One region of the Photobacterium sp. S4TG1 genome, then DNA from elsewhere that is predicted to be linked to it. Evidence: predicted binding sites of a transcription regulator. Region 1 holds the regulator's gene; each other region holds the start of a gene.
What was found. Region 1 encodes CRP, which controls carbon source genes, mostly activating them, when cyclic AMP is high. Its sites were predicted from a motif close to TGTGANNNNNNTCACA; they were not measured.
Positions count from the first base shown of each region.

Region 2: nagE (N-acetylglucosamine-specific PTS transporter subunit IIBC) is a predicted target of CRP. The motif match lies at 5,512-5,527, and genes of this name have one in related genera.
Region 3: malT (HTH-type transcriptional regulator MalT) is a predicted target of CRP. The motif match lies at 6,208-6,223, and genes of this name have one in related genera.

Region 1 covers NZ_JAYXUH010000008.1:142,972-150,932, reverse strand. The annotation lists gene VXS03_RS11705 (ABC transporter ATP-binding protein) at 1-1,728, shown strand, start outside; gene VXS03_RS11700 (hydrolase) at 1,792-2,784, shown strand; gene VXS03_RS11695 (YheU family protein) at 2,863-3,075, shown strand; gene VXS03_RS11690 (phosphoribulokinase) at 3,227-4,096, shown strand; gene VXS03_RS11685 (OsmC family protein) at 4,163-4,567, opposite strand; gene crp (cAMP-activated global transcriptional regulator CRP) at 4,951-5,583, shown strand; gene VXS03_RS11675 (hypothetical protein) at 5,767-5,961, shown strand; gene VXS03_RS11670 (DUF1338 domain-containing protein) at 6,054-6,848, opposite strand; gene astD (succinylglutamate-semialdehyde dehydrogenase) at 6,889-7,961, opposite strand, start outside.
Region 2 covers NZ_JAYXUH010000006.1:81,248-89,208, forward strand. The annotation lists partial or broken gene VXS03_RS09765 (MOSC domain-containing protein) at 1-263, shown strand, start outside; gene VXS03_RS09770 (DUF4156 domain-containing protein) at 379-750, opposite strand; gene VXS03_RS09775 (DUF3861 domain-containing protein) at 933-1,235, opposite strand; gene VXS03_RS09780 (MarR family winged helix-turn-helix transcriptional regulator) at 1,343-1,771, shown strand; gene VXS03_RS09785 (hypothetical protein) at 1,837-2,796, shown strand; gene VXS03_RS09790 (DUF411 domain-containing protein) at 2,911-3,360, opposite strand; gene VXS03_RS09795 (hypothetical protein) at 3,449-3,793, opposite strand; gene VXS03_RS09800 (XRE family transcriptional regulator) at 4,034-4,396, shown strand; gene VXS03_RS09805 (phosphatase PAP2 family protein) at 4,483-5,205, opposite strand; gene nagE (N-acetylglucosamine-specific PTS transporter subunit IIBC) at 5,659-7,041, shown strand; gene VXS03_RS09815 (response regulator transcription factor) at 7,226-7,906, shown strand; gene VXS03_RS09820 (sensor histidine kinase) at 7,887-7,961, shown strand, end outside.
Region 3 covers NZ_JAYXUH010000005.1:60,306-68,266, reverse strand. The annotation lists gene glgB (1,4-alpha-glucan branching protein GlgB) at 1-1,235, opposite strand, end outside; gene malQ (4-alpha-glucanotransferase) at 1,249-3,432, opposite strand; gene VXS03_RS08460 (glycogen/starch/alpha-glucan phosphorylase) at 3,586-6,045, opposite strand; gene malT (HTH-type transcriptional regulator MalT) at 6,366-7,961, shown strand, end outside.

The sequences.
Region 1 (7,961 bases):
TTAGCGTGGGTAGCTCAGGAAACTCCTGCACTGGAGCGAGCGGCAATTGAATATGTTATTGATGGTGATCGCGAGTACCGCGAACTTGAACGTCAATTAATCGCAGCAGAATTGGCTGATAACGGCAATAAAGTTGCTGAACTGCATGGTAAAATTGATACCATCGGTGGTTATAGTATCAATGCGCGTGCTGCAGAATTATTAAATGGTCTCGGTTTTTCACAACACCAAATGCAATGGAACTTAACTCAGTTCTCTGGTGGTTGGCGCATGCGTTTAAACCTTGCCCAAGCCCTACTATGCCGTTCTGATCTGTTATTACTCGATGAACCAACCAACCACTTAGATCTTGATGCGGTAATGTGGCTTGAAAAATGGCTTCAAAGCTACCGTGGCACGCTAGTACTGATTTCTCATGACCGTGATTTCTTAGATCCTGTTATCAATCGTATTATTCACGTTGAAAACCAAACCATGAATAGTTACACCGGTAACTACTCATCGTTTGAAGTCCAACGTGCAGAAAAACTGGTATTGCAACAAGCGATGTTCCAAAAACAACAGAAGCAAATGACTCACATGCAGTCATATATCGAACGCTTCCGTTATAAAGCCAGTAAAGCACGTCAAGCGCAAAGTCGTATTAAAGCATTAGAACGGATGGAAAAAGTATTGCCTGCGCAACTTGATAATCCATTCAGTTTTGAGTTCCGCGAACCAAGCGCCCTACCAAACCCTATTCTAATGATGGATCATGTCGCTGCTGGTTATGACGATTTACTGATTCTAGAAAAGATCCGCTTAAATCTAGTTCCAGGCAGTCGTATTGGTTTGTTAGGTCGTAATGGTGCGGGTAAATCAACCTTAATAAAAATGCTAGCGGGAGACTTACCTGCCAAAGCCGGTGATATGGCGTTTTCACAAGGAGTTAAAATTGGTTACTTCGCTCAGCACCAATTAGAAACCTTATACCTTGATGATACGCCGGTTCAACACATGGCTCGCATTGCACCAAACTCAACCGAACAACAGTTACGTGATTACTTAGGTAGCTTTGGTTTTATTGGTGATAAAGCCCTTGAGAAAGTAGGTCCATTCTCTGGCGGTGAAAAAGCACGTTTGGTATTAGCGTTAATCGTATGGCAACGTCCAAACCTATTGTTACTCGATGAGCCAACTAACCACCTTGATTTAGATATGCGTCAAGCACTGACCTTCGCGTTGCAATCTTATGAAGGCGCAATGGTTATTGTTAGTCACGACCGTTACTTACTCCGAGCAACGACCGATGATTTATACTTAGTTCACGATCGCCAAGTAGTGCCTTTTGATGGTGATTTAAGTGATTACCACAAGTGGCTAAGTGAGCAGCAACGTAATGAGCGTCGTGAGCAGCAGGCTGCCAAACCGGATACAAATAAAGACAATAGTGCTGCATCACGTAAAGAACAAAAACGTTTAGATGCTGAATTCCGTAAACAAACCGCACCTATTCGCAAAGAGATCACTAAGCTTGAAAAGCAAATGGATAAGCTTAATGCGATCACCACCGCTGCAGAAACAGCATTAAGTGATAGCTCCATTTATGAGCCTGAAAATAAAGCGCAAATGAATGAACAGTTAAAGCTTCAAGGCGATGCTAAGTCGGATCTTGAAGACATTGAAGTAGCATGGATGGAGCTACAAGAACAATTAGAAGAAATGGAAAGCCAACTTAACGCTGAGTGATCATTGAACGCCGTAGTGATAGTTTTATTACTACGGCGTTTTTATTTGAATCAAGGACATCATATGCAGCCATTCACTGCCGCAAGTGGATTAAGTAATCCCCACCTACAAACCTTATTACCTCGCTTTATTCGTCGCCAGCCTCTTTTCACCCCGACGACTCAACGGCTTGAAATACCTGATGGTGATTTTATCGATCTCGCTTGGACAGAGCAGCCCAATCTCGCGAATCACCACCAACCATTAATGATTTTATTACATGGTTTAGAAGGCAGCTTTAACAGCCCTTATGCTAATGGCTTATTAATGGCAGCCAAGCAGCAAGGTTGGCTTGGGGTCATGATGCATTTTAGAGGGTGCAGCGGTGAATTGAATCGTCATCCACAAAGTTACCATTCTGGTGATATTAAAGATGTACACTTTTTCATTCACTGGCTACGTCAACAATTTCCACAGCGCCCATTTATGGCTGTTGGCGTCTCTCTTGGGGGTAATGTATTGATTAATTACTTAGCGACCTACCCTGATAATAGCGAACTAATTGCAGCTCAAGCAATATCACCACCATTGAACCTTGCTTCATGTTCTGATCGTATTCAACAAGGATTCTCACAAGTTTATCAACGCTACTTACTCACCTCTCTCAAACGTACCGTCGCTAAAAAAATTGACCGTCAACCTCACACAATGCCCATTAATCACCAACAACTGGCATCAATTCGTAGTGTGTGGCAATTTGACCAAGCGATAACAGCACCATTACATGGTTTCAAAAATGCGAATGACTACTATCAACGTTGCAGTGGCTTAAAACAATTAACGAACATTCGCAGTCCTTTACGTATTATTCACGCCAAAGACGATCCATTTATGAATAACGATGTTATTCCATCACAGCCTTTACCCTTCAATATTCGTTATGATTTATCCACTACAGGTGGTCATGTTGGTTTTATTTGTGGCAGCTTACTCAAACCCCAATTTTGGTTAGAGCACACAGTGCCAGAATGGTTTCAACACCAACTCAACTCGCATCAATCACAGCCACTTAAATAATTAATGGCTGACTTTCTTTATCGTGAATTTTAAGAATATACTGCAGTTATTATTTCATTAGTCATTTAAGAAGTTGTAATGATTATTCCTTGGCAAGACATCGCACCAGAAACATTAACCAACCTTATTGAGCAGTTTATTTTACGAGAAGGTACTGATTATGGCGAAGTAGAGATCAGCCTCAGCGATAAAGTGGCTTATGTTCGATGCCAACTACAATCAGGAGATGCGGTGATTGTATTCTCTGAATTACATGAATCAGTGGATATTAAGCTTCGCAATCAAATGTGATCAGCACGTTATTGTAGCGATGACCATTAAAACTTGCCTTCAGTTGCATTTTTATCACTTAATACCGACATTTTAGCAAACCTGTAGTAACATTTATGGTTATCCATTATTTGTTATTAAACCTGTGTTAATCACAACAACAAGGTGAGTTATGTCGGTAAAACATCCTATTATTGCAGTCACGGGTTCATCAGGTGCGGGGACGACCACTACCTCTGAAGCCTTTCGCAAGATGTTTAATATGATGGACATCAACGCTGCATGGCTAGAAGGTGATAGTTTTCATCGCTTCACTCGCCCTGAAATGGATTGTGAAATTCGTAAAGCTAAAGAGCAAGGTCGTCATATCAGCTATTTCGGCGCTGAAGCCAATGATTTTGAACAATTAGCCTACTTTTTCGAGCAATATGCTCATGACGGCAGTGGTAAGTTTCGCCGCTACTTACATACTTTTGATGAAGCAGTACCTTACAATCAAATGCCTGGTACTTTCACCCCTTGGCAACAGCTCGCTGAAAATACTGATGTGCTATTTTATGAAGGATTACATGGCGGTGTGGTTGATGGCGAAACTAATGTTGCTCAGCATGTTGATTTACTGATTGGTATGGTGCCTATTGTTAACCTAGAGTGGATTCAAAAGATTATTCGAGATACTCGAGATCGCGGTCATTCAAGAGAAGCTGTGATGGAATCAATTGTGCGCTCAATGGATGACTATCTTAATTACATCACTCCCCAATTTTCTCGCACCCATATTAATTTTCAGCGTGTTCCAACCGTTGATACATCCAATCCCGTTAGTGCCAAAGGTATTCCAAGTTTAGATGAAAGCTTTGTTGTGATCCGTTTTCGAGGCTTAAAGAATGTTGACTTTCCACATCTCCTAGCGATGATTCAAGGTTCCTTTATGTCACGTCACAACACTCTTGTCGTTCCTGGGGGAAAAATGAGTTTTGCGATGGAGCTGATTATGCGACCGTTGCTTGAACAACTTATTGAAAATGGGAAAATAGCATGAGTAAACACTACAACCAGCGATATTAATAAACGGTTACTAATATCAGCAACCGTCATCGTGGGCGAACTATGCCACAACAATTTCATAGCTGTGACTCATTTCAACACCCTGCCCCAGCATTAAACAAACTGAACAGTATTTTTCAAGCGAGTCAGCCACCACTTTGCTCACTAACTCACTACTTAAATCATGACCAGTAACAATAAAGTGTAAGTTTGCATGAGTGAAAATTCGTGGTGCTTGCTCACGACGCTCAGCAGAAAGATTTACTTCACAAGCCGTGATCTGCTGCTGTAAATCCTGTAAACCACTAACGACATCCACAGAACTACAACCTCCCGTAGCCATCAGTACCAACTCCATTGGGCTTGGGGCTTTTTCACCACCGTTACCATCTAAAACAACACTGTGACCTGAAGCTGATTGGCCAACAAAAGTCATGTTTTCTACCCATTTCACACGTGACTGCATTTTTATATCCTTTAGCTATATTATTTAAAAGTTGAGCTTATTTTTGTTGATAATTCCATCGATGTAAACGTTATTTATTTCGCCTAATGCTAATTGTGTTGCATATTTCTATTGCTAGAATTAGAGAGTAAAACCACTTTGAAACAGCGCTTTTGGTAACTAAGTCACAACGATGTGATCATGTGCACACTTATCTCTCATAAATGAGCGGGTCATCGAGATCAATATCAAGAAAAAGCCCCAAAAAAAGGATACACTCTAAACCAGTTTAAGTTAGCTCGCAGCCCATCAGCTGAGTGAATAAACCCTGCCAACACACAGTTTTGTCGAGTTATCTTTACAGAACATATTGTTGGGCAACATATGCAGAGGAAGTTAGTAATATGGTTCCAGGTAAACCGCAAACAGATCCAACTTTAGAGTGGTTTCTTTCCCATTGTCACATTCACAAATATCCATCAAAGAGCACGTTAATTCACGCAGGTGAAAAAGCAGAAACTTTGTACTACATCGTGAAGGGTTCTGTTGCTGTATTAATCAAGGATGAAGAAGGTAAGGAAATGATTCTTTCTTACCTAAACCAGGGCGACTTTATTGGTGAACTCGGCTTGTTCGAAGAAGACCAAGAACGTACAGCTTGGGTTCGCGCAAAAAGCCCTTGTGAAGTTGCAGAAATTTCATTTAAAAAATTCCGTCAATTAATTCAAGTTAACCCAGATATTCTAATGCGTTTATCTGCTCAAATGGCATGTCGTCTACAAGTGACAAGTCAAAAAGTTGGTGATCTTGCATTCCTTGATGTTACAGGTCGTATTGCACAGACATTATTGAATCTTGCAAAACAACCGGATGCAATGACACACCCTGATGGCATGCAAATTAAGATCACTCGTCAAGAAATTGGTCAGATCGTAGGTTGTTCTCGTGAAACAGTCGGCCGTATTCTTAAAATGCTAGAAGAGCAAAATCTTATTTCTGCTCATGGTAAAACTATTGTGGTTTACGGCACACGCTAATTATTATAGCGATACCGTGATCACCGATGAAACCGCAGCTTATACCTGCGGTTTTTTTTTTCTCTGCATTTCCAAAATTACCTCCATAAAACAATCATTGGCAGCGTCAGTATTACTGTTAAAATTTAATTTGTAATAACACCCATTTGTGTTACATTTTGCTCACAAACGGATATTAAATCAATGATGGCCAATATGGATATTGAACGCTTTTCTGCGAATAGTTTCACCACGGTACCTGGCGTATTAACCACTCAACCCACGACGATTGAAATGACAGGGTTTAGTGATAGCCGCTGTTATCTCGAACAACAAACAGGGTTACGTCGCTGCCCTGCAGATGAATCAGGTGTTTGGGCTTCACCATTAGATAACTAGCCTTATGACAGTGCTTATATGCTAAGCACTGTATTATGTTAATTTGCCTATCGACGGTCTTTACGGCAAATACAACGGCACATCGAAATATACTAGCGATCCGTACTTTCAAATATTTTATTTGCAGAATCAACAACAAACCCTTCATATAATTCGCCATTCGCTTGAGGATAGCGTTTAGCAAATTCATAAAAACCACCTGGGATATTATGAATGCCATCACGAAAGCTGACTCCAACCTTGTCAGCCATAGTTGCTGATTGCTCTAACATAACCTCGGCATTGCCTTTTATCTCACCACCTGCTTGATTAATGACAAATTGATTATGACGCAATAAATGATTGACCTCTTCAAGGTTAGCAAACTGCTCTAACTGATTAATATTGACCGTAAAATGATTCGCACCAAAACCATGGGCCGCAACCCATGCCGCATATTCACTTTCTGCGGCTAAGAACTGGTAGGTTGCAAAATCAAGTTGCCACGGACGCCCTCTATAAACAAAATCAGACTGATGAAAATAATCATCACCCACCTGATCAAGCAATGCCCGTATTGCACGCTGCAATTCAGCGGAGCACCCAGCTAGTTGTAATTCGCTAATAAAGACCTTTGGTAATAAAGGATTGGCATGGATAAATGATTCGGCATACAGTTTTTTAGCACTAAAATGATATTTTGCCTGCGGTTGGTATCCTAAAGCAATAAATGGCGCAGCAAGCACTGCTAATCCACACTTAGGTATTCCAAAACTGCGCAATGCAATATGATCATTGAGTAACGTCGTGTCCTCAGTTAACAACTGCTGTATCTGTACCGCGGAGGGGCATAATCGTTGACTATAATCGTGCCATAAACCATCAAAAAGTTGTGTTATAGATTCCATAATCAGCCTGCTTATTGAAAGCATTATTACTTACTAAACCTTAGTTCAAGCTCACTCCTGGCGCTAATTGGGACGGTAATTGTAATTGTTCCCCTTCAACTGATGCCATTGGATAGGCACAATAATCCGCTGCATAATAAGCACTTGGACGCAAGTTACCTGAAGCACCTGGGCCACCAAAAGGCGCATCGCCACTCGCCCCCGTTAATGGTCGATTTCGATTTACAATCCCTGCACGAATATGATCAATAAAATACTGCCATTGCTGCTCATCGGTTGAAATTAATCCTGCAGCTAAGCCATAGCGCGTTTGATTAGCACTTACCACCGCTTGAGTAAAATCAGTATAACGACAGACCTGCAATAACGGCCCAAAATATTCTTCATCTGCAAGCTCACTGATCGCACTAACATCGATAATCGCCGGTGTTACAATTGCACCGTGCCCACGGGTTGCCGTTAATAAAGCAATTCCACCAGCGGCAAATAATTGCTGCTGATGTGCCATAATTTGATCCGCTGCAACGGAAGAAATTAATGGTCCCATAAACGGTGCCGGTATTGCTAATGGATCACCGACCTGCAATTGTGAAGCAACAACAACTAACCGCGCTAATATTGCATCGCCAGCTTTTCCAGTAGCGATATATAACCGCCGAGCACACGTACAACGCTGCCCTGCACTTAAAAAAGCGGATTGAATAATGGCATATACTGCCGCCTCAATGTCGCCATACTCTTGACCTACTACCAATGGATTATTGCCTCCCATCTCCAAGGCCAACATGGTTTGCGGCTGCCCTGCAAATTGTTGGTGCAGTAAATGTCCGGTGTATGCACTTCCTGTAAATAATACGCCTGCGACTCCTGTTGCCATCGATAATGCGGCTCCTGTTGCACGCCCACCTTGCACTAAATTTAGAACACCATCAGTAATACCGGCTTGCTGCCACAACTCACACATTCGCTGAGCGGTATTAGGCGTCAGCTCTGAGGGCTTAAATACCACGGTATTACCCGCTAATAGCGCTGGAATAATATGGCCATTCGGTAAATGTGCGGGAAAGTTATATGGCCCAAAGACTGCCATTACGCCCAACGGGCGATGGCGCA
Region 2 (7,961 bases), on a different contig from region 1:
ATCGTGTTATTCAACCTGGAATGGTTAGTGTCGATGATCCTCTGGTATTAATTTCTCAAGAACCTAATGCGATGACGCTACGTGAAGTCTGCGATATTTTCTTTGGTGATCCGTTAAATAAAGAGGGGCTATTAAAATTAAAACAACAACGTAATTTATCTGATAGCTGGGCATCTAAAGTCATTGCCCGTCTTGAAAATAATGAAGTAGAGCGTTGGGATTTTAGATTGCTAGGCCATGATCTCATTGACTCTAATCGTTAAGGTGCTATTGCAATATTATTGTCATAACGCAACACACACCTTAAAGGTATTGAGGAAACATAGGATCATTGAATTTTAGGACTGTCATTAGGCAGATGGCTGTCCTAAATGTCTATCACAGCTTATTTATTGCTGGTTTACCTAATGTTTCTGATACGTTTTTACATAGATAAGCATTAGCAAACATAGTTACAGAGCTTGAAAAATCAAGAGGTTGATAGAGATACACGGTATTTGCACCTAATGCAGCCGCTTTAATGCGCATTTGGTTTATTGCTCCCCAGACCATATCTTTATCTGCATGGAACCAATAGTCATAAAAATGGCCTTCTGAGCCATATACAATACCTAAACGCTCACAGTTCTCTATTGCTTTTACATCATCCCAAACGACATCAACATTGGTTGATTCAGTCGTCGGGAAAGTGACACAGCCACTTAATAGTAGTGTTGAGGCTAACATTGAGCTAACTATCAGTTTTTTCATGTAAAGATCACGGACAAAATAAATGTCGCGCGAGTGTATTTAAAACAAAACCATTAGCAAGAAAATAAAATCAATATTCAGATCGCTGCAACATTAATTAATGAGTATTTTAATATTATGCGCAACTTAGTCTCGGTATTGCTGTTTGTAGCAATTTAAGAACGGTATTTAAGTTAGTGATATTACTTATCAATTAATGATTGCTTGACTGTATTTTTCAACGCCTGCATAAATGTTTTAAAATGAGGCATAAAGTCAGCAAAAAGCGGGTGTTTACGATTCATCATCATAACTGGACCTAATAATCGCAGAGCAACACCAACTCTTGTTGCTTGTGTTGCATCTAATTCACTGCCTTTTTTTAAATTTTCAACGATCTTAAACAGATCTTCTCTATCTTGAAACTCAAATTGCATGCTTTGGTCGGTAGATGATTGAGATTCGATCTCTTCAATAGTGATTCGATAGGTTTTTTTATTAGACATAATTGGACTCTTATTTGAAATAAAGCAAAATGTGATTGATAATGTCAACTATACTTAATTTTGGTTGATTTTGTCAACTATGTATTTATCGACACGAGGGAAATGTAATGGCTAATAACAAAACGCTAGATAACTTATTTCAATTGGTACATGCGTTAAAACGTCAATTGCATGAACAGATTGAACAACTTGATCTCGGTGTGACGCCGATGCATGTTCGAGTGATTAAGATCATTAACAAAATGACACCATGTACAGCTATTGATATAGCAACAATGTTAGAACGCGATAAAGCACAAATCACTCGTTTAGTTAACACATTAATAGAAAAAGAATTTATTACTAAAATAGCGAATCCAACAGACAAGCGCAGTTCATATTTATGTGTTACCGAGCGTGGTATGGAAATTGTTGAAAAGTTGGCTGTGATTGATAATGCTATGCAGGAAACTATCACAAAAAATATTAGTCTAGATGAGATGACTGTATTTCAACAGTTAGCTGATAAAATGACGAATAACCTTCGTCATAAATAACCTTGTTGTTGAGTGACAGTCTTTGCATAATACTCAACGTATTTTAACTTACAAATAGCAGATAAATGACTTCTTCATACCATAATATTGATGTGCCTTTTGACTACCGTCATACCTGCTGGTTTTGCGGTGAACCGTATTTTGATAGTCATGCTTTTATGGCTGTCCCAAATTATGATAATCAATCCTTGCCGATTATGCTGCCGTGTTGCCAAGAATGCTATGCTTTTGCTAACGCGGTAAAGGTCAGTAGCTTAGATTTGCTGCGCGATAAAGTGAAACAACAACTACACAAGAAATACCATAAGCATCTTCAAATTGGCGTTAACTGGACCAAAGAAGAACTTGAATCATCAGAAATGGATGGTAAAGCTTTAGAAGGTTTCCGTCTTAGTGGCTGGAAAATGTTTGAAATAGCTAAAGATCGAGTCAATTATGCAGGATGGCCGATCAATATTGATGGTTTGCCTTGCTATGATGTGACAACGACATTTCAATTTGAATATGATGGCATTATATATACAAGCTTAAACCATGCTGTAACTCAGTTAGCTGCCTTATATGCGATTCCACAGCCTTACCTTGAGCAAGTCATTGAGTTGGTGGGGCGTGAAAAAATGACTTATGCCTTACGTTTTTGTAAAACGACGTATGGTTATTCAACGGCAGAACGTGAATCAAGTTTGGCTAGTCTACGTGCGTTATTGGCAGAAGAACAGGCAAATGCACAAGTATCACACCGCTTAGTGCCAGAACGACGTAAGATTGCATTGGCTAACATTAAACAATTGATGTTGTATCGCACTATTATTGCACCACATGCTATTCAATGGGCATTAGAGCGGGGTATTCAAACGTTAGTTGAGTTGGCTGATTATGAAGATGTGTTTTTTGAACATTTTGGTAAAGATTCAGAGCTGACGGCATTTACTTATTTTAATGGCTTGCAAATTTACTTTGAAAAACGCGAATTAGATCCATTATGGGCAGAAAATGATGATCCTAATCGAGCCTTATTTCAGTAAAAGAAATCAATAAATAAGCCCGTTGATGTGTTAACTCTTTTAGGTGTAAACAAGGTCAACGGGCTTTTTTATTTTACTATTGCTGTTTAATTGGAAGGTAATAGATGCATATGATTAATTGTGTTTAGCCCATACCATTGTTCGACCTTTATCATCAAAAGCGACCACATTATAACTGTCTTTTTGATCGCCATATTCCATGCCAGGTGATCCTACCGGCATTCCACCTACCGCTAGACCTTTCATTCGTGTTGGTTTGCTCGCTAAAAAGCGCTTGATATCAGCTGCAGGAATGTGACCTTCAAAGGTATATCCTTCAATTTGAGCTGTATGACAAGATGCGTATTCAGGCATAACCCCCAGCTTTATTTTGGTTGGCGTGAGGTTTTCTTGATAAACGTTTTCTAACTCAAAGCCATTATCTTTCATATGAGTGACCCACTCTTTACAGCAGCCACAGTAGGGAGATAAGTAATTCGTGCCTTTGATTATTGGTGTCGTTGCCGCAGTTGTTGTTGCTGAAACCAAAAGAGCACAAGCTAAAAGAGTACGTGTGATGATCATAATACAATTCCTAAATAACGCGATGCATGCCATTACGATATAGCTGCAATTAATGAAGTAAGTAACGTGGTGTACGTGGATAAAATACTTACGCCATTGGCGGTTTTAGCAAGGGCTCATGATAATAACGAGGAGAATGGCACAATCCACTAACGAGTGTTTCTGTGCTACGGAGAGATTGGAAACTAAAATTAGAGAGTAATGCTGGCTGATACTGCGATGAACAATCACTATCATTACAGTCATCGCTGCAATTAGCGATAAGTGAGTGGGTTACAACCTTTGTACTATCACAACAGCTAGCCATTTCGATCTCACTACAATGCGTCATTGGCGTTGGAATTATTGTTGTCGTGTGCGCATACACTGTATTGGTTAATACAGTAATGATTAGCACGCTATATACAATAAAAGACAACCAAGAACGTAACATTTCAGTTTCATGATCCTTAAAGATTTTTGTGCATTATAGGTTTAATACGCAATTCAACAATGAATAACTTGTAAAAAAGTATTAAATATACCTATATTACATTGCTTGTATGAATAGCTGACACATATTCTTACAGCTAATTTATGGATGAAAAAAATCAATTCGTTTAAATTCACCTTGCGCAGTGTGATGAATAACGTTGGGTTTATTCAATGTATTAAAGCGCTTTTAGGAAAGAAAATGCAATATACTGAAAAAGATCGTAGAGTTTTGCACGATACATGGATGAGCTACAAAGCCAAAATGCGTATAACTCAAATTGAAATGGCTAAAAAGCTAGAGTTAACGCAACTTGAATTTTCAGACATTCTTCGAGGGGATGCTGTTATTCAACATCAGTTTGTTAATGACTTCTGTGGCATTTTAAATATTGATCCAGTGTTAATACTTCCTTCTTTACGTGAAGCAGTACAAAAAGGATCATTAGCAAATTCTATCGTTAAGAATACTTTTATCTTTGATGGTGAAATTAAGAAAGTAACGTATGTTGGTAATCAACTTGTTGTTGAATACGAGCATAAACCAAGTATTAATGATGTCTGATGTAACGTTTTCTATTCTTTAAAAAACATTTAAAAAAAGGCTCATAGCATAATGCGATGAGCCTTTTTTAATGCATTTGTTTTATTCTATTTATTGTTTTTCTTAGTGTTTTCGTCCCACTCAGGAACTAAGAAATAAAGTACTGCTGCGGCAAGTATTGAGCCCATTACATCTGAGGGGAAGTGCATTCCTAGCCATAAACGGCTAATACCAACTCCTGTTGCCCAAATAATTAATCCTCCCGCTAAAAGATATTTACCACGGCGAATAAAGAATCCGCCCCAGAATAAAACACAGATAGCAGCAAAAATAGTATGGCCCGATGGGAAAGAATAGTTCGTTTCTCCCTCCCAACTGCGTAAACGCCAAGAACTGATGTAAGCAGAGGCTTCTTTTACAACGTTATCTTTAGCTGCTGTATCTAATGCATAGAAAGCTTCAGGGGAGTCGACTAAATGTAGGCGTTGTAATTCATAACTATAAGGACGAGGAATGGCTGTCTCGTGTTTTAGTACTGTTTTAGTTACGAAACTTAAGACTAATAAAATACCAAATTGAATCCATACTTTAGTGATTGTTTTCTTTGGTAAGCGCATAAAGACAGGCGACAGACATAGTAGTGCTGCAGTGATAAGGAAGAATGGACTGCCTGCGCTGTCAGTAAGTAGTGCAAATGTAATGCCAGCTGAATTACTTACCGGTGTTGTGAATGCTGGTATTGGAAAAATATGAATTGCGGTAAAAAGTAATATAGCAAATAAACCTAAGGCACAAAAATTAGGTAATTTTTTAGATATAAAAGTCATCATGGAGAGAATTCAATCTTGTCATTTAATAATAATTAAGTAAGCCATAAAAAAAACTGCCGACTGTCATAAAATTGACAGTTTTTTCATGATTTAAAACGGCTGCCTTTTTCGCATAAATTGTACAAAATGTCATTAAGAAAATTGTTGAATAACAACTTCTATACGTATTTGTCAGGGAAGGTTCATATTTCTGGTCTGTTCAACAATAATACAATAAAACACACTCATAAAATTTACAATTATAGTGGTTGGTTAGATGTTAAATTTGTAAGTTTAGTGAGTGTGTTTTAGTGAACTTTCTTAATTTGTGAAGGTTGTCACGTGAAAATGCGCCAACATTAAGAAAACTTAATGTTTATCTTAAACTAAGTTTAGCTAACTACTGTATGGTTAGCACATGCTTAAACGACATATGTTGTTTATTAATTTTGATGTAATGATATGGAGAAGGGAATGAGTATTCTTGGACATTTCCAAAAGCTCGGAAACGCGATAATGTTTCCAATTGCAGTATTACCTATTGCTGGTATTTTATTGCGTATTGGACAACCCGATCTATTAAATATACCTTTTATTGCAGCAGGTGGTCAGGCGGTTTTCACCAACTTAGCACTTCTATTTGCAATGGGTGTTGCTGGTGGTTTTTCAAAAGATAACTCGGCAGCTGCTGCAATAGCCGCAGCGGTGGGTTATTTCATTATGATGGCTGCGATTAAAACACTTAATGCTGATGTCGATCCAGGTGTTGCCGGTGGTATCATTATTGGTGTGTGTGCTGGTCTACTATATAACCGTTTCCACGCAATCAAATTGCCAGAGTTCCTAGGCTTCTTTGGTGGTAAACGTTTTGTTCCTATCATTACTGGTTTAGTTGCATTGATTCTTGCTTTTGCATTCAGTGTAGTATGGCCTCCAATTCAAGGTGGTATTAACCATTTAGGTCAATGGATCCTGACAAGTGGCGTACCTGGTGAATTTGTATATGGTGTTGCTAACCGTCTATTGATTCCACTTGGTTTGCACCACATTCTTAACAGTATGGTTTGGTTTGTGTTTGGTAACTACACAGATCCTGCTACTGGCCAAGTAGTTACAGGTGAAATCTCACGCTTCTTTGCGGGTGACCCATCTGCGGGACGTATTCTAAGTGGTTTCTTCCCAGTAGTAATGTTTGGTCTTCCAAGTGCTGCATTAGCTTTCTATGTAACAGCTAAGAAAGAGAACAAGAAAGTGGTTGGTGGTATGTTATTGAGTGTGGCATTAACTGCCTTCTTAACAGGTATCACTGAACCAATTGAATTCATGTTCATGTTCCTAGCACCTGGCTTGTATGTTGTTCACGCTATATTGATGGGTCTTAGTATTGTTGTTGCATCAATGCTTAATATCCACATGGCGTTTAGCTTCTCATCTGGCTTGATTGATTACATTCTGAACTTTAACGCTCCAGCAGCACATAATTCATGGGAAATTATTCCAATGGGTCTAGTGGTTGGTGCGCTTTACTTCGTGATCTTTGTTGGTGCAATTAAGATGTTCAATCTTAAAACACCAGGTCGTGAAGATGCACCAGAAGAAAATTCAAACCCAGATTCAGATAGCAAAGCTGATTTAGCAGAACAATACCTAGCAGCGCTAGGTGGTAAAGATAACTTAACCGATATCTCTGCTTGTATCACTCGCCTTCGTCTAGGTATTGTTGACCGTTCAATCATCAATGATGCAAAACTTAAACAGTTAGGCGCTAAGGGTGTTGTTAACGTAGGTTCAAATAACCTTCAAGTTATCTTAGGTCCACAAGCTGAAATTATTGCTAACCAAATGAAAGCACTTTAAGTCATCATTAGTTAAGCAAAATACAGTCTTCGCGATTTCATAACTTCCCCCTATGGTCGCGTAAAACGGTCTACCTTTGGTAGGCCGTTTTTTTATATCTAAAAAATAGAAGTGGACTGTGTATAATACTGACGTGCTACGAATAAAGCATGAATAAGTGATTAGCTCTAGGTTTAGGCATGAAATGAAAATATTAATAATTGAAGATGATCTTACTACTCGAGAATTTGTTGCGAGAGGATTACGAGAGCACGGATTTGTAGTGGATGAAGCTGAGGATGGTCATCAAGGTTTAATGATGGCAACCAGTTGTGAATACCAGCTGATTATTTTAGACCGTATGTTACCTCAATTAGATGGTATAAAAGTGCTTGGTGCATTAAGAGCAACCGAAAATCATACGCCAGTGCTTATATTAAGTGCAATGGATAGCGTTGAAGATCGTGTTGTCGGTTTAACCTCGGGAAGTGATGATTATCTGACGAAGCCTTTTGCTTTAGCTGAGCTTGTTGCTCGTGCCAATATTCTTGTTAAACGTAATCAATTCGTTGCTGCAACGGTGTCGTCTGAATATAGCTATGATGATTTACGATTAGATATTAAATCACACCGTGTATGGCGTGGTTCTAGACTGATTAACTTACAGCAAAAAGAGTTCTTGTTGCTGCAATATTTGATGGAGCACGTTGAAAGTGTTGTATCTCGTATGAGTTTATTTGAATCAGTTTGGAGCTACCATTTTGATCCAAAAACCAATGTTATTGATGTGCATATTGCTAATTTACGGAAAAAATTAGAACAAGAAGGAGAGCCGAGTCTCATTCATACTGTTCGAGGTGCTGGTTATGTCTTACGCCGGGTCTGAAAACCTGTCGAGATCAACTATTTTTAAAGTGTTGATGTATTTTATTACCTGTGTC
Region 3 (7,961 bases), on a different contig from region 1:
TTAAAGCCAAAACCTAAGCCGCCTAAACTTGTTGGTTTAGAAACACCAGGAAAAGCGGTAGATTCTTCAGCTATCATCATCGCATTCGGGTAATGGGAATAAACTTCTTCGTTGATCCAGCGTAATAAACTGATCGCATCATAATTATAATTACCGCCATCAGCATTTGGGATCCATTCACCGTCATTACGGGAATAATCTAAATACAACATCGATGCCACAGCATCAACGCGTAAGCCATCAATATGAAAATGCTCAAACCAAAATAATGCATTTGATACTAAAAATTGGCGTACATGATCACGCCCATAATCATAAATATAGCTTTTCCAATCTTGATGCCAACCTCGACGAGGATCGGGATCATTATAAAGTGCTGTACCATCAAAATTAGCAAGACCATGCTCATCAGCAGGGAAATGGGCAGGAACCCAATCCAACACAACACCCAGCCCAGCTTGATGGCATTGATCAATGAAATATTTAAAATCATCAGGCGAACCAAATCGGCTTGTTGGTGCAAATAAACCAATTGGTTGATAACCCCATGAACCATGAAATGGATGCTCTGAAACAGGCATTAACTCTAAATGGGTATACCCCATTTCAGTTAAATATGGGATCAATGTTTGAGCTAATTCACGATAGGTATAAAAATCGCCATTATCATGACGTCGCCAAGAGCCGACATGCAATTCATAAAAAGATAATGGTTGCTGATGTTTAGCCGTCACAGGTCGCGTTTGCCACATTTCATCTTGCCATTGGTAACAAGATTGTTGATAAGTTAATGAGCAAAACGACGGATACTGCTCTGCATAATATCCCCAAGGATCAGTCTTATCCGGTAATTGATTACCATACTGATCGCTTAATTGGTATTTATAGCGTTCACCAGCCTGTAGATTAGGAATGAATATTCCCCATAAACCACTATCAATATTAGGTTGCTGCAACCGAGTTAATTGACACTCTTTAGCATGCCAGCCATTAAAATCACCAATAACCGCAACACTGGATGCATGCGGGGCATACACTAAAAAACGAACACCAGCAACAAGCGCACCATTAATCGTAACTTCACGAAATTGGGCTCCCATTTCGTTACACATAGCAGCAGGATCACGTAATAATTCAGCGCAAGGTAATAATGTTACTATTTGATTTAAATCACAGTAAGCAGCCCTTTCGAGCTGCTGTAAATTATCACTGTGAAAAGTCACAGACAAATTCATATAATCCTTTACCTTAATCTGCTTTATAACTCGCTTTTTCACGAGCTTGATTTAAACGCTGAGTTAAACGTTTGATCGTCTCTCGAGTAAAAATATCGTCTAGATTTGTTGATAACTTACGACGCCAGTTTGGATATTCATTAACCGTACCTGGAATATTAACGGGCTTATCCATTTCTAACCAATCTTCTAATTGCAAACTTAATAATGCACTAGAACTTTCCGCCAAATGCACTTGCATAGCTTCACTTAATACACGATCCATCGGTACGTAGGCGGCATCAAGGCCAACACCTTCTGGTAAATTACCATGCCAATTAAGACTATTTAGAATATGCTGCTTACTCTCTGCACGAGAATTAAATAGCTGAGTTAATTGTTCACTATTAGGATAAAGCCCTAGTTCTTTGCCCATTTTAAGATCATCACAATGCCAAAAACCACGCAGCGTTGGCATATCATGGGTACACAATGCTGCCATTGATTGTGGTGAATAATGTGCTGGTGAATAAAAACCACCGTCTTCTGCTGTTTCAAAAAAGAATACTTTATAAGAATGAATACCTGCGGTAGCCAATTTTTCTATAATTTCATCCGGTACTGTACCCAAATCTTCACCGATAACAGTACATTGATGACGATGACTTTCTAATGCAAGAATTGCCATCATGTCATCAACAGGGTAATACATATAAGCGCCCTGTTTGGCAGTTTCACCTTTAGGGATCCACCATAATCGTAATAGACCTAAAACGTGATCAATACGCAGTGCTCCACAATTACGCATATTGGCACGTAATAAATGAATAAAAGGCAAATAAGCCGTTTGTTTTAACACTTCAGGATTTAATGGTGGCAAACCCCAATTTTGACCTAGCGGACCTAAAATATCAGGTGGCGCACCAATACTTACATCTTGACATAGCGCACCATGATCCGCCCACGTCTCAGCACCAGAATCACACACACCAACGGCTAAATCTCGGTACAAACCAAGAGTCATTCCTTTTTCATTTGCTAATTCGTGTACTTCTGCAAGCTGTATATCAGCTAACCATTGCAGATACATATATAATTCAACTTGCTCATATTCTTGAGCAATAAAATCTTGTACTGCTTGGTTGCCAAAGTGACGATATTGCTCAGGGAAAACAGGCCAGCCCCATACATCATCATTCTCTTGCTTTAAATGAGCATGCAACGCATCAAACGTCGCTTGATGTAATAAGCTCTCACCACCGTCAGAAACAAACTGTAAAAATTGCTTTGCTCTTTCCGTTTTTTTATCCAAATGACGAGTAACAAATGTCTGATATAACAGCGGCAATACAGCCATTTTTAATGATGACACTTCGCTGTAATTAACCCAACAAGTATCACGAACTGCACTTAATCGTTGTTGAAATTCCGCACTGCCCACTAACTGCTGAGCTTTATCATTTTGAGCAAATTCAGCCACTGAGCTAACATCAATATAAAGCAGATTTAACCAACGACGAGATGATGGACTATATGGACTTGCACCCTCTGGATTAGCAGGAAAAAGAGAATGTATTGGATTTAAACCAACAAAATCCCCGCCAGCATTAGCTACATCAATAACCAATTGTTTTAGGTCACCAAAATCGCCAATACCCCAGTTATGACTAGTGCGAATAGAATATAGTTGAACGCTAGTTCCCCATATTTTTTTATCATCTAATAACGGTTGTTGTTTATAGCAAGCTGTCGGTGCAACAATGAGAGTCATTAAATACGGTGATTTACGACGCTTACGTGTTAATTCAAATTGGTGATATCCACAGGCTAATTCAGGCAAAGAAAATACTAATGGCCCTCCTTCTGATCGCATATCACTCACTAATTGCGACTGTAACCAACCTTCAAAAACTTCACCACTTTCTGCGATTAAACGCCAACTAAAATCGCTCACTCTTGCGCTCGCACCTAATTGCAGCTCAATGTGGACAGGCTCACCACTACGAACAACTTTTACATCAGCTAAGACTTCAACACGATTATGTTTAGTACTTGACTCTAATAGCATTTCATCATTACGTACGTCATATCCTAACGCTGCTAATAAATGACGTAACGTTTCGTCTGCAACTGGGGTTTCTTCTCCCCAAGCACTAATATAACTATCAGCAATTCCCGCAGCTTTTGCCACTTGTTTTAATACTTGGCTATCTTTCATTGTTTTCTCCATAAGCGGCAATTATTTCCACTACGATGCTATTTATCACGATCAAATTATTAAAAATTTAATCCGTTAAAAAATAAATATTATAAAATAATAAAAAAAATAATTAGCATTGATGCCATGTCTGGCATCAATGCAGAATTAATATTACTTAGGCAGTGCAGTTAGTTTCCAAATATTGTTTACATAATCACGAATACTTCTATCAGAACTAAACTTACCTACTAATGCAGTATTTAAAATAGTCTTTTTAACCCACTGAGTTTGATTACGGTATTCCGCATCAATACGATTATGTGCGTTCACATAGTCAGCAAAATCAGCCAGAACTAAATAGGGATCGCCGCCCTCTAATAGGTTATGACGAATATTAGAAAACGCAGCACAATCCGTAACATCAAATTCATTATTATCTAATAAATTAATGGATGCTTTTAATAAACTATCTTGCTCATAATAAGCATGGGAGTTGTAACCCTCAGCTTTTAGTTTTTCAACATCATCAACTAATAAACCAAAGATAAAGATATTGTCATCGCCGACTTCTTCACGGATTTCAACGTTAGCACCATCCATCGTACCAATCGTTAATGCACCATTAAGTGCTAACTTCATATTACCCGTACCAGAGGCTTCTTTACCAGCAGTTGATATTTGTTCTGATACATCTGCCGCAGGAATAATAATTTCAGCTAAGCTAACGCGATAATCAGGCACAAAAACCACTTTCAGCTTACCCTCTAAGCGAGGATCATTATTTACTTTATCGGCTACTTTATTAATGGCATAAATAATATCTTTCGCTAAGGCATAACCCGGTGCTGCTTTAGCTGCAAAAATAAATACTCGAGGATGCATATCAAATGTTGGATCATTTAATAAACGATGGTATAGCGATAATATATGTAATAAATTTAAATGCTGACGTTTATATTCATGTAGCCGTTTAATCTGCACATCAAAAATAGCATTCGTATCTAATTCAATATCCAGATTTTCAGCAACCCAATCAGCAAAACGTTGTTTATTTTGTTTTTTTATCTCAGCAAAACGCTGCTGAAATTTAGTATCATTGGCAAACTGAGAAATTGCTTCTAATTGTTCCAAATGTGCAGGCCACTCAGTACCAATTTTTTCACTAATTAAAGCTGATAATTGTGGATTACAATATTTAAGCCAACGACGAGGCGTAATTCCATTGGTCACATTTTGTAAGCGACCTGGAAATAATTCATCAAACTCTGGGAATAAGTCTCGTTTAACTAATTCTGAGTGCAGCGCTGCCACACCATTAACAGCATAAGTACTTGCCACACAAAGATTCGCCATACGAACCATCCGTGACTTACCTTCCGCAATAATAGAAAGTTTGCGTTTTATCTCATTATTTCCCGGCCATTTAGCTTCAACTTGCGCCATTAAACGATGATTAATTTCAAAAATAATCTCTAAATGGCGAGGTAATAACTCACCAATTAAAGTTTCACTCCATGTTTCTAATGCTTCAGGCAACAATGTGTGGTTAGTATATGCAAAGGTTTTTGAAACAATTTCCCATGCATCATTCCAACTTAGTTTATATTCATCTAATAACACTCGCATCAACTCTGGAATAGCAATCGTTGGATGGGTATCGTTAAGCTGTATCGCTTCAAATTTTGATAATGTATTAATTTCATGACCATTTTTTAGATGGCGACGAATAATATCTGCAATAGAACAAGCACAATGGAAATATTGTTGTGTTAAACGTAACACTTTACCTTGATCATGATTATCATTTGGATACAGTATCTTAGTTACATTACCAGCCGCAATTTGTGTCTGCTGTGCGCCAACATAATCCCCATCATTAAACTTAGCTAAATTAAAAGGTACAGGTGCTCGACATTCCCATAAACGTAACGGAAATACCGACTGGTTTTGATAACCAATAATAGGTAAATCCCACGCAATACCTTGTAATGTGACCGCAGGATTCCAACGACGATGCTGCTGTCCTTTTTCATCAGTATAAGTACTAACATCACCATATAGGCCAACTAATTGATTTAATTCAGGTCGTTGAACTTCCCACGGATAGCCTTCAGCTTCACGCCATGAATCAGGTAATTCAAGTTGATGGCCATCAATAAACGACTGTTGGAATAAGCCATATTGGTAATGTAATCCGTAACCAACAGAAGGAAATTCTTGTGCTGCTAATGAATCCATAAAACAAGCGGCTAAACGACCTAAGCCACCATTACCTAATGCAGGATCTCGCTCTTGTTCCAATAAATCAGTTAATTGCAGACCAAGTTCTGCAACGGCATCATTAATATTTTCATATAAACCAAGACTAATTAAATTATTGCCAGTTAAACGACCAATTAAAAATTCTAATGAAAAGTAGTTAACACTGCGTGTTTTAGCATTAGCAACCCGTTTTTCTGTTTCAAGTAAATTACCAGTGCTTATTTCAGCCAGTGCTTTACCTACCGCTAAATACCAATGTTTATCACTAGCAGTTTCAATATTTTGAGCATAGGAAGTAACTAAATATTTTTTAACTGAAGCCTTAAATGAGGCTTTATCAAATTGTTGTGCTTGACCACGCTTTGTCATTGTTCTGTCTCACTGTAAGATTTAATTGATTGGTGCCTATGCTGCACTGATTCAAGTAATCAAACATCATCCTACTAAAAGGATTATGGGGAGGAGAATAAAGGGCGTAGGAATAACTTTGGTAGTCTGTGAATAAAAATCAGGCAGTTAATCGAACTATTATGTGAGTAATCTCAAATTTATGGGGATGAGAACACCTAGAATGATGAGATATCTTGTTTGTATCGAACTGGGGGTTAAAGTATGCATCAATAGTAATACGTTTATCGTATATGTTCCTATGTCTAGCCTTAAATGATGGATCTTTAAAGAGCTTAATTATGTGGATACCTTCTAAACTTACTCGCCCAGCAAGATTGCATAACGCAATCTTACGCCCTCGCCTCCTTGAAAATCTTAACCAAGCTAATAATTATAGATTAGTCCTGTTTCGATCACCTGCAGGTTATGGAAAAACCACAATGGCTGCACAATGGTTAAAAGATATTCCACATACTGGTTGGTTTAATATTGATGAAAACGATAATGAAAGCTTTCGTTTCGTTAATTATTTTCTGCAAGCAATAAATAAAGCCACTAATAATAGCTGCTTAAAAACCCAAGCCATGGCTGAACGCCGTCAATTTGCCTGTATTACAACCTTAATCAATGCGCTTTTTGCTGAATTAGCCGATTACCAAGAAATATGTTACATCGTCTTAGATGATTATCATGTAATTAATGATGACAGTATTCATGAAGGAATGCGTTTTTTCTTAAAACACATGCCTGATAATATTACACTTGTTGTCACTAGCCGCACGGTTCCACCACTAGGCACTGCAAATTTACGTATTCGTGATTTATTACTAGAAGTTGATCATGATGGCCTTGCTTTTGATGAAGAAGAGACCCAACGCTTCTTCCACCAGCGAGTGACGGATCACGTTGAAAGCCAATTACTCAGTAGCTTACGTCAACAAGTTGAAGGTTGGCCGTCAGCATTACAATTAATCGCCTTACATGCGAAACAAAAACCGAATTTATTAGCAGATTCAGCACATTCATTAGTTAATTTTAATCGTAGCCATTTATGGGATTATTTAGCTGAAGAAGTCTTTGATCAACTGAGTGAAGATATCAAAGATTTCTTATTACATTGCTCAATATTAGATATGTTTAATGCTGAGCTAATCACCGAATTGACCGGACGATCTGATGCTTTAGCAATGTTAGAATCACTTAACCGTTTTGGCTTATTTTTAACACCACTTGAAGGCGATAATAATTGGTACCGTTTTCATCATTTGTTTGCTGAATTTTTGCGCCATCAACGATATGCCACGATCCCTCAACAACGGTATAAATTGCACGAAAATGCCGCTGAAGCCTGGATAAAACAACATAATTATCAACAAGCACTCATTCATGCGCTGAAAAGTGAAAATCAACCATTACTAATGGATTTATTATCCACTCATGGTTGGAGTATGTTCCATCAGGGTGAACTAAATTTACTTGAAGATGCTATTAACAAACTCAATCAAGACGTTTTATTTAGTTCGCCACGTTTATGTTTACTAAAAGCATGGTTAGCACAAAGCCAGCATCGTTATAATGATGTTGGAGAACTATTGTCAAAAAGTGAAGCTGAACTCATTGCTCGCAAATTAACGATTGATGATGCAATTCAAGGCGAGTTTAATGCATTACGAGCACAAGTTGCGATTAATCAAAGTAAGCCCCAGCAAGCACTTAAATTAGCAGAATTATCTTTAGGACAACTTCCTGCAACAACTTATCGTAGCCGTATTGTTGCAACATCAGTTATTGGTGAAGTTCACCACTGTTTAGGTAATTTAACCCAAGCATTATCCATGATGCAACAAACTGAAAAAATGGCACGTCAATACCATTTTTATCATCAAGCATTATGG